3 regions of the Lysinibacillus sp. FSL M8-0337 genome follow, and region 2 is predicted to be linked to each of the others. Evidence: riboswitches for the same ligand, from Rfam matches in the RefSeq annotation. Region 2 holds a riboswitch; each other region holds the start of a gene.
The links. A riboswitch is a leader RNA that binds a small molecule or an ion and turns the genes downstream of it on or off. The one in region 2 is predicted to bind cyclic di-GMP.
Positions count from the first base shown of each region.

Region 1: another riboswitch for cyclic di-GMP. It lies ahead of MKY08_RS19355 (hypothetical protein); the one in region 2 lies ahead of MKY08_RS15470 (hypothetical protein).
Region 3: another riboswitch for cyclic di-GMP. It lies ahead of MKY08_RS19320 (HAMP domain-containing methyl-accepting chemotaxis protein); the one in region 2 lies ahead of MKY08_RS15470 (hypothetical protein).

Region 1 covers NZ_CP151996.1:3,960,342-3,965,786, reverse strand. The annotation lists gene MKY08_RS19365 (LTA synthase family protein) at 1-923, shown strand, start outside; gene MKY08_RS19360 (tRNA-dihydrouridine synthase) at 1,179-2,132, shown strand; cyclic di-GMP riboswitch class I at 2,315-2,402, shown strand; gene MKY08_RS19355 (hypothetical protein) at 2,551-2,925, shown strand; gene MKY08_RS19350 (hypothetical protein) at 2,966-3,679, shown strand; gene MKY08_RS19345 (methyl-accepting chemotaxis protein) at 3,716-4,750, shown strand; gene MKY08_RS19340 (MFS transporter) at 4,846-5,445, shown strand, end outside.
Region 2 covers NZ_CP151996.1:3,189,100-3,194,544, reverse strand. The annotation lists gene MKY08_RS15475 (valine--tRNA ligase) at 1-2,321, shown strand, start outside; cyclic di-GMP riboswitch class I at 2,446-2,547, shown strand; gene MKY08_RS15470 (hypothetical protein) at 2,635-3,036, shown strand; gene MKY08_RS15465 (folylpolyglutamate synthase/dihydrofolate synthase family protein) at 3,178-4,470, shown strand; gene MKY08_RS15460 (folylpolyglutamate synthase/dihydrofolate synthase family protein) at 4,467-5,445, shown strand, end outside.
Region 3 covers NZ_CP151996.1:3,954,435-3,959,879, reverse strand. The annotation lists gene MKY08_RS19340 (MFS transporter) at 1-186, shown strand, start outside; gene MKY08_RS19335 (alpha/beta-type small acid-soluble spore protein) at 568-762, opposite strand; gene MKY08_RS19330 (DUF1456 family protein) at 957-1,454, shown strand; gene MKY08_RS19325 (hypothetical protein) at 1,693-1,887, shown strand; cyclic di-GMP riboswitch class I at 2,101-2,186, shown strand; gene MKY08_RS19320 (HAMP domain-containing methyl-accepting chemotaxis protein) at 2,295-4,043, shown strand; gene MKY08_RS19315 (3-oxoacyl-ACP reductase family protein) at 4,033-4,785, shown strand; gene MKY08_RS19310 (sodium:solute symporter family protein) at 4,810-5,445, shown strand, end outside.

The DNA of each region.
Region 1 (5,445 bases), 770 kb from region 2:
ATACATCGGCTGTTTTCCACGGTAACAACGGAAGCTTCTGGAACCGAAATGTTATTTATAAATCATTTGGATTCGATAAGTTTTATGATGCAAGTTATTATGACACAGCTTCTTCAGATAATATGGCTGAATATGGTTTATTAGATAAACCGTTCTTTGAACAATCGCAAAGTTTTTTAAATTCCTTACCACAACCGTTCTATACAAAATTAATTACGGTAGGGAACCATTATCCGTATAAAATGAATCAGGACTTAGTCACAATTGATAAAGCGAATACGGGCGATGCAAGTGTAGATAACTATTTCCAAACAGCACGCTATGCCGACGAAGCAATTGAACAAATGTTTAATCAACTAAAAGAATCAGGTTTATATGATAATTCAATGATTGTTCTTTATGGTGACCATTATGGTATTTCAGACAATCATAATGCAGCAATGGAACAAGTTATTGGGAAAGAAATTACACCATATGAAAGTGCTAATTTACAACGTGTCCCATTATTTATTCATGTTCCAGGTATGCAAGGTGGTATCAACCATACGTATGGTGGTCAAACAGACTTGCTTCCAACGCTTTTACATTTACTAGGAATTGATACACAAAACTTTATTCAATTCGGCTCAGACTTATTATCAGAAGAGCATAATGAAATTGTGCCATTTAGAAATGGCGATTTTGTGAGTCCTAAGATTTATTCAATTAATGAAAAATTTTATGATAATAAAACAGGATTACCACTAGATGATAGCCAATCAGAGGCAGCTCAAGCTATTAAAAAAGAAGTAGATTTTAAATTAGGCTTATCTGACAAAGTAGTGAATGGTGATTTACTGCGATTTTATAAACCAACAGGTTACACGCCAGTAGATCCTTCAAAGTACAATTACAACAAAGATGAGAGTACAGAAGCTAAATAATAATTAGTAGGCAGTTCAAGATAATGTGTTTGATATCAAGAAGATTATGATATTGTACCGTTAGCTTGGACTGCCTTTTCACTGCTTGCTTATTGTATTGCCGGATTTTTAAAAAGTGAAAATCTAGTTATGTGTGAAGATAAATTACAAAAGCTAGGTTATACTATTATAATGACTTTATTGCTTGAAGCAATTAAGTTTTAGGGGATAAGTGTATAACCGAATATCCTATAATGAGAGGGTTTGAATTAAAATATGACGAATAATTTTTGGCGGGATTTACCGCGACCATTTTTTGTACTTGCTCCAATGGAAGATGTGACGGATGTTGTGTTTCGTCATGTCGTAAGTAAAGCAGGTAGACCAGATGTATTTTTTACCGAGTTTACAAATTCGGATAGCTATTGTCATCCAGAGGGTCAGAAAAGTGTGCGAGGACGTTTGCTTTTTACTGAAGATGAACAGCCTATGGTTGCGCATATATGGGGAGATAATCCTGAATATTTCCGACAAATGAGTATAGGCATGGCGGAGCTTGGTTTTAAAGGTATTGATATTAATATGGGCTGTCCTGTTCCGAATGTGGCATCACGAGGCAAGGGAAGCGGTCTTATTTTACGTCCTGATGTTGCGGCGGAACTTATTCAAGCAGCGAAAGCGGGTGGACTACCTGTTAGTGTGAAAACAAGACTTGGTTTCACGGAAGTGGATGAGTGGCAGGAATGGCTTACACATATTTTAAAACAAGATATCGCCAATCTATCAATCCATCTGCGTACGAGAAAAGAAATGAGCCAAGTAGAAGCACACTGGGAGCTAATTCCGGAAATTAAAAAATTGCGAGATCAAATTGCACCAAATACGCTATTAACAATCAATGGAGACATCCCTGACCGTACAACAGGTATGAAGCTAGTTGAACAATATGGTGTGGATGGCGTGATGATTGGACGAGGTATTTTTAAAAATCCATTTGCTTTTGAAAAAGAGCCGAAGGAACACAGTAGTAAAGAATATCTTGATCTTTTAAGATTACAGCTTGATCTTCAAGATCAATATGCCGAGGAGTTACCACGTTCAGTTACTGCGTTGCATCGCTTTTTCAAAATCTATGTTAAAGGATTCCGCGGGGCAAGCGAATTAAGAAATCAGTTGATGAATACAAAGACAACAGATGAAGTACGCGAATTGCTTAATCAATTTGAATAGGTGCCAGTCACTCAAACAATTCTAAATTGTTTGAGTGACTGGCACGTACTACATTCTTACTACATAGTATCTTAATATTACTTATATTTACCTAATATTCTTTAGATAATACTACTAGTGTCGACAAAAATTGACATGTAATTTATAATGTAAAATTGTAATAATGTTATTATTATTTTAAGAAAATGAAAAGGCAAACTTACTGAAAGGTAAGGACGCAAAGCTACGAGTCTAAAATCCTATTGGGATTATGATAGTCGGGTTGCCAAAATAATAAACGATTATTTGGCTACTCTTAATTTTTATAATAAGGGTAGTTTTTATTTTCCTAAAAGGAGACGAATTAAAGAACTATAGCGTTAATAAAGTCTTATTAGTATAGGATAGTAAAAAAACTATATGAAAAAGGAGATTAAAAATGTTAGTCGTTGATAAACCGAAATATAATATGGCGATTTATGAAGCCAAAAAAGAAGTACACGTTCAAGTTCACGGGTTTATTAAAACAGAGCTTGTAGAGGAATATATAAAAGATTTGGAAGAAACCGTGGCGAAAGTACCAAAAAAATCCTATACCTTTGTAGTTGATGCAACGTATCAATCACCTGTTCCATCTAAAGTTTCAGCGGAGCTAGGGCAAACATTAATGTTTTATGCATCACTTGGCTTCAAAGATATCTATATCGTCAATCCATCCTCTAAAATTGCCTATGTGCAAGTGAGAAATGCTTTAGAGGGAGTGAATTTCCCAGGAACAGTAGTTGACAATGTATCACAATTAGCAACACGATAGTTTTTAAAATCACTAGAAGCATATTTTGGAGGAATTTATGATGCCAACATTACAAGATGTATATACATATGAAATCATTACAAAAGACCAACCAGATTTAATTGAAAAAGCGGCAACATGTTTAGCTAAAACATTTGTTGGAGTAGATGTAGCCGGTAAATGGGTGCAAGAGCCGATAATCGGGTACTCTTTAAAATTGCCTTATGATGATTTCTACCAATTCACGAAGGAATACATTGAAGACAATGTGCATCAAGGATACTGTGTGGTTGCGCTTGATGCAGAGCACAATGTCGTAGGCGCTCTAGTTGGTGATACAAACGCACTGGAAATACATGAAGGTGATATTTTTAGTGGTACGTTTTCTGATATGAATATTGTGATGGATGTCTTAGTGGATATCGATGTTCGTTTCCTAAATGACTATAAACAACGTTATGGGAAAGAAATGGAAGATAATGAAGTGCTGCATTTATTTTTATTAGGAGTTATAGCTGAGCACAATCGCCATGAAATTGTACAAACGTTAGGTGATATTTTAGTTCAAAAAGCATCTGAAGAAGGGTTAAGACTTGTGTTAGCTGAAGCTACAAATCCAAAGTCAATGACTTTGTTACAGAAGTATCATGGATTTGAAAAATATGTAAATGTCGAAGGGGATTTCATTGTTCATAAATACGAAACAAATGAGCATTTAAACGATATCCCAGCGTCCGTTGCTGATGGAATTTACATTATTGTAAAAGAGTTATAAACATCATAGGTTGAGAGAATAGGAGATTTTTATATCATGGATGCTATTATGCTAGTGATTATAGTATTTTTATTATGCACGTCCTTGTATTTTGCTTACCGATATTTTTCGCTTAAACGCCAGGCCGATAGTCAGAGTGAAGTGACAAACGGGGCAGAGGAATTATCTGCAAGTCAATTAAAAGAGCAATTACATCTATACGAAAAAAATATAAATGAAAAAGGTCAAAACCTTGTTGAACATGGAGAATATGCAGCGGAAAAGGCTGATATCGTTAGAGCCGCCATTGATGAGGTAGGAAAAGGATTAAAAAAACAATTAGTAGCTACTGAAGAAAGTTCAACTTCGATTGAAGACATTACAGTGGCTATCGAAGAATTATCTATTAGATCAAACCAAATTTCAGAACAATCGAATACGACGTTAGAATTGACGCAAGAAGGTAACGAAAAGCTAAAAGATTCGATGGTGAAAATGGAGCAATTTGATCAAACGATTAATACAACATTTGATGCAATCAACATCCTTGGAGAAAAATCACATGAGATTGGCAAGATTGTCAAAGTAATTACGGGGATTTCGGAGCAAATCAACTTATTAGCATTGAACGCAGCTATTGAAGCAGCTCGTGCAGGTGAACATGGTAAAGGGTTTGCTGTAGTAGCTGATGAAGTTCGTAAATTAGCAGAACAGTCACAACAGTCCGCTGCTGAAGTATCGAATATCGTAAAAAATATTCAAGTAGAGACGGATCGAGTTGTTACATCTATGAAGCAAGGAACAGAAGAGTTTGCACAAACGAATACTACCATTTTAGAAATTGGTACGATGTTCGAAAGAATTGTAGAAACGACAAAAATTATTGCTGAAAATAATGCGAATTCATCTGCAAGTACAGAAGAATTATCTTCAAGCTCTCAACAAATCATGGTGGCAATGAGAGACATTTCTTTCATTTCGCGTGAATCTGTGGAAATGTTTGAAGAGTTAGTTGAAATTAGCGATGACGAATTAAGTACAATGGATAAATTAGTACAAGAAGCAGGAAACCTTGTCAGCTTAAAAATATAGAGAAATCGGTGCCAGACACTAAAACAATTCAAAATTGTTTTAGTGTCTGGCACTCTTTCATATATTCTAGTAAAAGCTAATGGGAGTAGATATCCATGGACAAACAAAATAGCAGATACAGATGGGTTGTATTTGTTGTTGTATTGTTTACTTATTTGTTAATGGCGAGTCAACGCACAGCGCCAGGATTAATTACAGACCAATTAATGAGCGATTTTCAGGTAACGGCAGCAACGATTGGCTTGTTAACAAGTATCCAATTTTTTGTATATACAAGCTTACAAGTACCAATGGGGATATTGGCTGATCGCTACGGTCCAAATACTTTTTTAATTTTAGGGGCGACACTTACAGGGTTAGGTACAATCATTTATAGCCTTAGCACCCATGAACTCATGCTATTTTTTTCGAGAATACTGACCGGCATAGGAGATGCAACGATTTGGGTTAATATGGTGCTAATTTTGGCACAATGGTTTCATCGTAAGGAGTTTGTACGGTTAATTGGTCTGGCAGGTATGACTGGGAGTCTAGGGTTTTTATTGGCGACAGTCCCCTTCTCCACGTGGATTGATTTACTAGGTTGGCGGATGGCTTTTTGTAGCGCAGGACTACTATTAAGCTTGTGTGGCTTTGTCCTTTATTTTGTACTTGTCAAAAAGCCTAAAACACGCTTTATCAACGAGCAAATTTTT
Region 2 (5,445 bases):
ATTTAGGACGTGAAAAATTCCTAGAAAAAACTTGGAAATGGAAAGAGGAGTACGCTGGGCATATTCGCGCGCAATGGGCGAAGCTTGGCCTTGCATTAGACTACTCTCGTGAACGTTTCACACTCGATAAAGGTTTATCGGATGCCGTTAAAACGGTTTTCGTGCAATTATATGAAAAAGGCTTAATTTATCGTGGGGAGCGTATCATTAACTGGGACCCAGCAGCGAAAACAGCCTTATCGGATATTGAAGTTATCTATCAGGATGTACAAGGTGCATTCTATCATATGAAGTACCCATTAGCAGATGGTTCTGGCTATGTGGAAGTTGCAACGACACGTCCTGAAACAATGCTTGGGGACTCTGGCGTAGCAGTTCACCCGAAAGATGAGCGTTACCAACATTTAATCGGTAAAACGGTTATTTTACCAATCGTGGGCCGTGAAATTCCTATCGTAGCAGATGATTATGTTGATATGGAATTCGGTACAGGTGTAGTAAAAATGACACCAGCTCATGATCCGAACGACTTTGAAGTTGGTAATCGTCATAACTTAGAACGTATTCTGGTAATGAACGAAGATGGCACAATGAATGAACTTGCGGGTAAATACAATGGTATGGATCGTTTTGAATGCCGTAAGCAAATTGTTGCCGATTTACAAGAAGCAGGTGTCCTAATCAATATTGAAGAGCATATGCACTCTGTAGGACATTCTGAACGTTCTGGTGCAGTTGTAGAACCTTATCTTTCAGCACAATGGTTCGTTAAAATGCAACCACTTGCAGATGCCTCTTTAGAACTGCAAAAAGACGAGGAAGGTAAAGTTCACTTCGTTCCATCACGTTTTGAAAACACATATTCTCGTTGGATGGAAAATATCCGTGACTGGTGTATCTCTCGCCAATTATGGTGGGGACACCAAATTCCTGCATGGTATCACAATGAAACAGGTGAAATTTACGTAGGTAAAGAAGCGCCTGCAGACGCAGAAAATTGGACACAGGATGAAGATGTGTTAGATACATGGTTCTCATCAGCACTATGGCCATTTTCTACAATGGGTTGGCCTGACGAGGCAAATGAAGAATATCAACGTTACTATCCAACAAGTACGCTTGTAACAGGATACGATATTATTTTCTTCTGGGTATCTCGAATGATTTTCCAAGGTATTGAATTTACTGGACAACGCCCATTCAAAGATGTATTAATCCACGGATTAGTACGTGATGGCGAAGGACGTAAGATGAGTAAATCACTTGGTAATGGTGTGGACCCAATGGATGTTATTGAGAAATACGGAGCGGATTCACTGCGTTATTTCTTAGCAACAGGTTCATCTCCAGGTCAAGATTTACGATATACAACGGAAAAAGTAGAATCTGTTTGGAACTTTGCTAATAAAATTTGGAATGCTTCCCGTTTCGCACTTATGAACATGGATGGAATGACATATGATGAAATCGACTTAACTGGTGAAAAATCAGTAGCCGATAAATGGATTTTAACGCGCTTGAATGAAACAATTGAACGTGTGACTTCATTAGCAGAACGTTATGAGTTTGGTGAAGTAGGTCGTGAACTATATAATTTCATTTGGGATGATTTCTGTTCTTGGTATATTGAAATGGCGAAACTACCGCTGAATGGTGAAGATGAGGCTGCTAAGAAAACAACTCGATCTATATTAGCTTACGTATTAGACCAAACAATGCGTCTATTACATCCGTTTATGCCATTCATCACAGAAGAAATTTGGCAACATTTACCTCATGAAGGTGAGTCAATTACAGTGGCAGCATGGCCTACTGTGCGTACGGATCTTCACTTTGCTGAAGAAGCAGACAATATGAAGCTCCTTATGGATATTATACGTTCGGTGCGTAATATTCGTGCGGAAGTTAACACACCTATGAGCAAAAAAGTACCATTGTTCATTTCTGCTAAAGATAGTGCAACAGTTGCTACTTTGGAAGCGAATAAAGCCTACTTAGAAAAATTCTGTAATCCTGAGACGTTAACAATTGGTGAAGGCTTAGAGGCTCCGAGTCAATCAATGACGGCAGTCGTAACAGGAGCAGAGCTATTCTTACCGCTTGTAGGTCTTATCAATCTAGAAGAAGAAATCGCACGTCTAGAAAAAGAACTAGAAAAGTGGGCGAAAGAAGTGAAGCTTGTTACTGGTAAGCTGTCCAATGAAAAATTTGTTTCAAAGGCTCCAGAAGCATTAGTAAATGCAGAACGCGAAAAATTAGCGGATTATGAAGAGAAACATGCAGTGGTATTAAAACGTTTAGAAGAATTAAAAAACATGTAATAGCATAGTGATTTGAAGAAACAGCAGATGGCGAAATAGTCATTTGCTGTTTTTCTTTTTATGAATCAAAAGTTATGTATTGAGTTAGGAAAAAATATATAGTATTATCTATTTTAGTTAGTATAATAGATAAAGGCAAACTATCCGAAAGGGTAGGACGCAAAGCCTAGGGTCTAAGGTGAAGAGAAATGAGTATTTTTCAAACTATGATCGCCTGGTTACCATTAAATGAAATTTTTATTTAATTTTATGGCCATTCTATGTCGAGTAGAATGGTCTTTTACTTTGAATGCAAGAATAACGGGGGTTTATTATGTCAGGAAATATTGGAACAATTGTAGTGAAAGTAAACAAAGCTTGTGATGATTTAGATTTTGTGAGCGCTAGGGGCATTATAGAAGCAAATCTTTTAAAGTTATCTGAGGCAAAATATTATCGACTATTAAATGCAAGTGGACGTGTTCTTATTAAGCATATTCTAGCGGATAATAAGGGGCAAAAAGATACGAAGATTTCATTAACACGTACAGATTTACTAGTGATAAATAAGATTAATGAGTATTGTTCAAATTTTGATATTTCGATGCTGAAAAGAACATTAAAAAATTCGTTAGAACTAGTGCAAAGATCCGATGTTCTGCCACTTTTAAATAATGATGCAAAAATAATTTTAGATGATATGGGAGCGCTATTAGGCATCCATCAATTACAATAATTTGTTGTTTATTTGAAAAAAACTAGTTAAAAACACACATATGATCACTCCTACAGTGGTTTTCTGTGTGTTTTTAAATTTGTATCAGAATTGTTTGTGTGCCAGTCACCCTTTATACTGGAGTGAAAGGGAGTGTTTCTTTTGTTTACTACGATAAAAGCATGTACAGATTTTATTTTTACATTAAAGGCGGTTGATCATAAACGTGAACCTTTAGTCATGATGCGTGAAGTATTGGCGCGTTTAGGGGACCCGCATAACAAGCTGCGCGCTATCCATTTAGCAGGTTCCAATGGCAAGGGGTCCACCGTAAATGTACTGAGAGAAATGCTAGAGAATGCAGGATATCGGGTTGGTGCTTTTACTTCACCACATTTAACACGTGTCAATGAACGTATGACCATCAATGGAAAACAAATTCCGGACGAGCAATTTTTACAGTATATGAATAACGTAGCTTCAATTATTGAGGCAAATTATAATGGGGACTATCCAAGCTTTTTTGAGGTCGTCACACTTATTATGTTCCAATATTTCGCAGATGAAGAAGTGGATTTTGCGCTAATTGAAACGGGGCTTGGTGGACGACTAGATGCGACGAATGTCATAACACCACTTGTATCCATCATCACAACGATTTCTTTAGAGCATACGGCCTTTTTAGGCGATACATATGCGAAGATTGCTTTTGAGAAGGCAGGTATTATTAAAGAAGGTGTACCCGTAGTAGTTGGTGTGCAAAATAAAGAAGCACTTGCTACGATTCAAAAGGTTGCACAAGAACGTCATGCTAGATGTCTGGTTCTAGGGGATGATTTTAACATTGTTGCACAGGAGCAGGAGATGGGCATGCAATCATTCCATTATCACAATGCATATCTTGATCTAACAAATATTCAATTAAAAATGGCAGGAGCGCATCAAATCGCTAATGCGAGTCTAGCTATTACAGCGATGGATATATTACGTGAACAAGGGCTCATTCATTTATCCGAAGAGTCGATGCGGCAAGCGCTACAACATGCACAGTGGGCAGGTCGCTTTGAACAATTCCCTAATAATATTGTATTAGATGGTGCTCATAACTCTGAAGGAACAGCCGCATTGATTCAAACATTACAGAAGGTCTATCCAAATCAACGCTATCGATTTATTTATGCAGCACTTTCTGATAAAGACCATGCCAATAGTATTGCGTTAATGGATGCAGTCGCAACTTCTATAGCTTTTACCCAAATCGGACTGCCCAATGCCATGCCAGCTGAACAGTTAGCGATGCTGTCAACGCATCAAGACAAACAATATAACGAAAATTGGCAAGTGATAGTGAGTGAAGTTATACAACATAAGGACCAACAAGATATTGTCGTGATTACAGGTTCACTGTATTTTATAGCTGAAGTTCGCCAATGGATACAGGAGGGAGCACAATGATTCCACAGTTAGATGACTATAAGGAAAAATGGGCTTTAACGAGTGATGATGTAATTAAGCCAGGGCTTACAGCGATTGAAGAAGCATTGGCACTTGTAGGGAATCCAGAAAGAACATTGCAAATTGTGCACCTTGCAGGCACGAATGGCAAAGGCTCAACATTAACATTTTTAGAGTCAATTGCGCAGGAACATGGCTTAAAAGTAGGCAAGTTCATGTCTCCATGCATTTTGAATGTGCACGACCAAATTCAAGTAATGCAACAACCTATTTCAGCACTAGAGATGGATCGCGTTTTTCAACAAATGAAAAATGCGGGGCTTAGCGGTAAACTAACGGATTTCGAACTTTTAACAGTCGCTGCATTTTTGCATTTTGTCCATTGTGATGTCGATATTGCATTAATCGAAGCGGGTATGGGGGGCTTACTAGATAGTACGAATGTAGTGTTACCTATTGTCTCGATTATTCCGAGTATAGCGCTAGAGCATACCAAATTTTTAGGTCCGACCATTGAAAGTATTGCACAGCATAAAGCAGGGATTATTAAACAGCATCGACCAGTTGTCATCGGGGATTTACCTTGGGAAGCAAAGAACATTATTGAGAGAGAAGCTAATGCAAAGCAAGCACCTGTTCTAGAGCTGAACAAGCAATTTCATATTGTGCGGATGCATGACTATGAGAACTATAAAAATGATAATTTGGACTTACATATCACAAATCTTACACGTCATATGAAAGGACCTCATCAAGGAAATAATATGGCATTAGCCATGACTGCTTTTTTGGAAGTCGCTGCTGCGCTAAATGTAGCAATCAATGTGGCGAGTATACGCCATGGTATTGAAATGGCAAGCATTTTAGGACGATTTGAAGAGGTGTTGCCATATATTATTTTTGATGGTGCGCATAATCCAGCTAGTGCAGAAAAATTGGTAGAAACAGTTCGCCAAGCATTTCCTAATGAGTCGA
Region 3 (5,445 bases), 770 kb from region 2:
GCCAATACGGGAGGCTTTTTAAGTGCCGTTTTGCTACCCATTATTTTTGGTTATTTATTAGATCATTTTCAATCTGTTTCAGGTTACGTAGATGATGGCTACTACTATGGCTTTATTGTGCCAGTTCTTTTCTCCATCATTGGTTTGTTTGGTGTGCTGTACTTTAAGGAAAAGCGTAGCGTCTAAAGATACAATCTATAATTAAAAGTTTATAAATTGTGTTTATCGGAAAAAATGAAATTACTGTGAATGAATAGAAAGCTGTAGTCGTTGAATTTATTATACTAATAGAGCAGTTTAGTTGAAGAAATAGAAGTAGAAGGGTATTTTAAATAAGTAAACTAAAGTGGAAATATAGCGGTTCTACAATGGGGAATTTTTCGTTCCGCTTTACGTATGGAAGGAGTATTAGTGTTTTGGGAATAACAAGTATGGTCGGATACGTAATTATAGGTGCATTACTTATTCTTTTATTAGCATTCATCTTCGTCATGATAAAAGGAGCAAGAAAGTAAGTGCCAGGTACTAAAACAATTCTGAATTGTTTTAGTGCCTGGCACCTTTTATTTATTTTTGTCTTTTTTCAGCCATTTCTACAAGTCGTTTCGTGATTTCTCCACCTACGGAACCGTTCGCGCGAGAAGAAGCATCTGGCCCAAGTTGTACGCCGAACTCTTGTGCGATTTCATATTTCATTTGATTAACAGCTTCTTGTACACCAGGAACTTGAAGTTTATTGGAACTTCGATTTTTATTAGCCATTTTTCTCACCTCCTTGTGCTATTAGAATGGTCGGCAGTTTGATTTTCATACATTTAAAAACAAGGAAATGTGCAATCTAGATACTATAGGTGAGGAATAATCACAAAGCTAGCTAAAAATACATTTTACTCTGTTATAATAAAGCCTGGCTCTTTTAAATTAAGGTTTTGCAAGAAAATCAAGGAGGTTTTGAGATGACGAATAATGATATTTTGATTCGTTTACGATATGCACTAGATATTAAAAATACGGATATGGTAGAAATTTTTAAGCTGGGTGGCATGAAATACACAAAAGAGGATGTATTAAACATGCTTATCAAAATTAAAGATGATGAAGAAGATATCCCAGAGAATTACATTAAATGTAATAATAAAATGGTAGAGGCATTTTTAAATGGTTTAATTACATTTAAACGTGGCCCTCAACAATCAAAACAAGGTCAACAAGAAGGACCACCACCGGTTACAGGGAAAGAAAGTCCGAATAATATGCTTTTGAAAAAAGTAAAAATTGCAATGGCTTTAACAACGGAAGATATGCTTGATATCTTATATGAAGGTGGCGTAACAGTATCGAAAGGTGAGCTAGGTGCGATTTTAAGAAATCCTAGTCACCGCAATTATAAAGAATGTGGCGATCGCTTTGTGAGAAACTTTTTAAAAGGGTTAACATATAAATATAGAGATTAAGTATTAATTTTCTTTATAGTGAATTGTGGTGGGATGCTTACTTACAGTAAGCATCCCGCCTTTGTTTGTATTGGATGATGAAATACATAATATAAATAAAAGCAATAAAAAATAAATTGTAAAATCACCATTATTTTCTTTTAACTGTTGATAAATGTGACGGAATTGTGTACAATTAAATTGACACAAAGTTGTCACAAAGGGAAAAGAAATGTTCATGAACAGAGGGGTGCTTTTTATGATATTTTTTGATCTTATTTTAATTGCTATTTCTTGCATTAGTATTCCATTAATAGTTGCTGTTATGTTAGACATTTTTTACGCAGAACGCAAAAAAGTTCGTTTTTCATTACGCCGTACTTCTGTATGGTATATGTGCGTTTTTGCATTATCCTTTATTCCATCCGTCTTACTCGTAACACAACTTGCATAATTGAATAAACATTTAGGGGTAAGTGTTTATCAGAAATTTAAGCAGCAATAACGTATGTTTACGTTGTCGCTGCTTATTTTTTTACAATAAAAAAGAATATTTTTACATAGTAATTATTTCATTGTTTGTACAGAAGTAGTAAAATAAGAGCATGGACAAAATAGTATTTTCGTAAGCTATATTGATTATTTTTTACTATTATGTTAATTTGAGGAGAAATAAGGGCAAATCTACTGAAAGGTAGAGACGCAAAGCTACAGGTCTAAGGCAGATGGCGCTATGACGGCTGGGTTGCAAAAGATTAGTCGTTATTGGGATTTATTGGTTTTTTATCTTTAATAACCTATTTCTTTTGAAATAGGTTATTTTTTTTTTGACCTATAAAATATAAAGAGGAGGAACTATCAATGCAATTTTTAAAAAATGTTTCATTGAAAAACAAATTATTACTTACAGTTTCTATTATTGTTTTACTGTTGATTTCTATCATCACAACGCAAAGTATTAGTGAGCTAAACAAAAGAATGAATGTAGATTTGGAACAAGAGTTAAAAAGTGTTGGTATATTGACAGCTATGAATCTCGATAGTGATCAGATTAAACATTTATTAACTGAAAAAGGGGAAAGTAATCCCGATTTTAAAAATCTCCAAAAACAGCTAGACATGATCCAAGAAGAGCAAGGGATAATGAGCTGGAGTTATATTTGGGATATGAAAGATAAAGGTGTTAATCCGATAGGGTATACATCCAACTTGAATGAGGTATATGAAGCTGGTGAGATTTTCGAAGAGTTAGCAGATGAACATGTAGCAACAGCTAAGCGTGCAATTGACAATAATCAGTCTGAAGTGACGAACGTATTCGAAGATCAATATGGTGCTTGGAGAACAGTATTTACCCCTATTAAAGATGATAATGGCAAAATAATTGCTTTGTTAGGTATTGATTATTCCGCAGATTACATAAATACGATCATCAAAACAAGCATGACAAAACAAATTGCAATCGCAGTTGTTGGTTTGATTATTTTACTAATTTTACTTTACATAATTATCGATCGACTATTAAAGCCTCTTAAGAAAGTAGTCGATGTTGCAAATCAAGTGGCAAATGGTGAATTGCATCATGTTGAATTAGAAATTACGAAAGATGAAATAGGGAATTTATCGCAATCTATTCAAACGATGGTTACCAATTTACAACATATTATTTTAAATATTAGAAATACTTCTAATCATGTTTCTTCTGCTGCAAGTCAGTTAACTGTCAATGCAGGAGAGTCGTATAACAGTTCTACCGATATTGCAAAGGATATGAGACGTATAAATGAGAATGCGGAAGCAGCTATGGTAATGACAGAAGAAACTGCTGCAGCTATGGAGGAAACAGCAACAGGAATTCAACAAATAGCCGATTCAGCAAATACAGCTGCCGAATCATCTATAGCAGCGTCTCTTGCATCTGAACGTGGAGATAAAGTCGTGCAACAAGTTATATCCCAAATGGAGCTAATTAATGGTTCAGTAGAACAAATTGGCAAAACGATTAATGGCTTACATGTTAATACGAATAAAATTAGCGATATTGTGAGTCTTATTACAGCAATTGCGGATCAAACTAACCTACTTGCTCTAAACGCGGCTATTGAAGCAGCAAGAGCAGGAGAACATGGTAAAGGGTTTGCAGTTGTAGCAGATGAAGTGAGAAGGTTGGCAGAACAATCATCCCAATCAGCAACAGAAATTTATAATCTTATTAGTACGATTCAATCCGATTCAAATGCTTCCATTGTTGTGATGGAAAAAGGAAAAGCAGATGTAAAAACTGGTATGGAATATACAGATGAAGTAGGGGAGATCTTTAAAGAAATTCTTACATCATCGGAAGAAGTCGCAAGTCAAATTCGTGAAATTTCAGCAGCTTCTCAGCAAATATCTGCTTCGTCGGAAGAAGTTGCAGCGTCTGTAAATAACATTAAACAATCAGCGGAGCTTTCATCAGAGTTTTCATCTAATGTCTCAAAAGCGACACAGGAACAATTAACGACGATGCAAGAAGTGAAAGAGGCTTCTTCTTCTTTAGGAATAACAGCACAAGAATTACAAGCACTTGTAGCAAAATTCAAATTGGAGAATGATGAAAATGGAAAATAATTTAGCAGAAAAAAATGTTCTGATTACGGGTTCTAGTAAGGGCATCGGAAAAGCAATTGCACTTGCATTCGCAAAACAAAGTGCCAATGTATTCATTAACTATATTGGTGACGATCAAGAAGCAGAAGAAGTGCGAGCACAGGCTGAAAAACTAGGTGTGCGTGCTTATAAATACCGTGCTGATGTATCAGACTCTCATCAAGTACAGGACATGTTCCGATACATGGACAAGCATCTAGGGCAGATTGATATTCTTGTCAATAATGCAGGATTTGCCCAAGCTTCTAGCGTGCTAGATTTAACAGACGAACAATGGGACAGGATGATTAAAGTACATCTTTATGGATGTTTTTATAACTGCCGAGAAGCAGCGAAACGCATGAAGGAAAGAAACAAAGGCAAGATTATTAATATTTCTTCAGATATTGGTAGTTTAGGTTGTGAAGAGTTTACGCATTACTCAGCTGCAAAAGGCGGCATTAATGCATTTACAAAAGCTTTGGCAAGAGAATTAGCGCCCAACATATTAGTAAACGCTGTAGCTCCTAGTGGGACACTCACAGATATCCTACAAGAATTTGGAGAGAACTATATTGAAGAGGAATCCGCAAAGTATCCATTAAAACGCTTGGCACAGCCTGAGGAAATCGCAAAAAGTGTACTTTTTTTAGCCTCTGACAATGCTGATTTCTATACAGGTCAAATTTTAACGCCTAATGGTGGAGTAGTAATGAATGGATAATGTAAGAACTAAGGAGCAATAAAAATGTTGAATATTTTAATCTTTAGCTTGTACTTAATTTTTATTTATTATATTGGTTATAAGGGGTATAAGCGCGTGAATACGGCAGAAGATTTAATCGTAGCCGGTTGGAGTATGCCTCTCTCAGTAGTTACGGGAAGTTTAATTGCGGCTTTATTAGCCGCTCCGTTCTTTTTTGCCGCTGTCGGCTCTGGTTATACGAGTGGTGGCTTTGAGGGATCAGCGACTATGGGTGGTTTAGGTACCTGTATGATTCTTGGTGCGCTTATATGGACAAAACCGCTTAGAAGATTAAAAGGATGGACATTAGCAGACTACTATGGCTTAAGATATGGTAGTAAAAAGTTAGGGGCTTATACAGGGATTGTAATGGCTATCGCCTTTGGGATCTTTAATGCAGCAGCTTTAACTGTTGGTGGAACGTATATTATCCAACAATTGCTGCAAATAGATTTTGTTCCAGCAGCATTATTATTTGTATCGTTAACAGCACTGTATTCAGTAATTGGCGGTTTATGGGCTGTAGCCTACACAGAAATCGTACAAGGTGCGCTAGCAGTAGCTGGTATTTTAGGAATTACCATTTTTGTGTTCATTTATTATCCTGATGTGACGTTTAATCCAGAGTGGTGGAATATA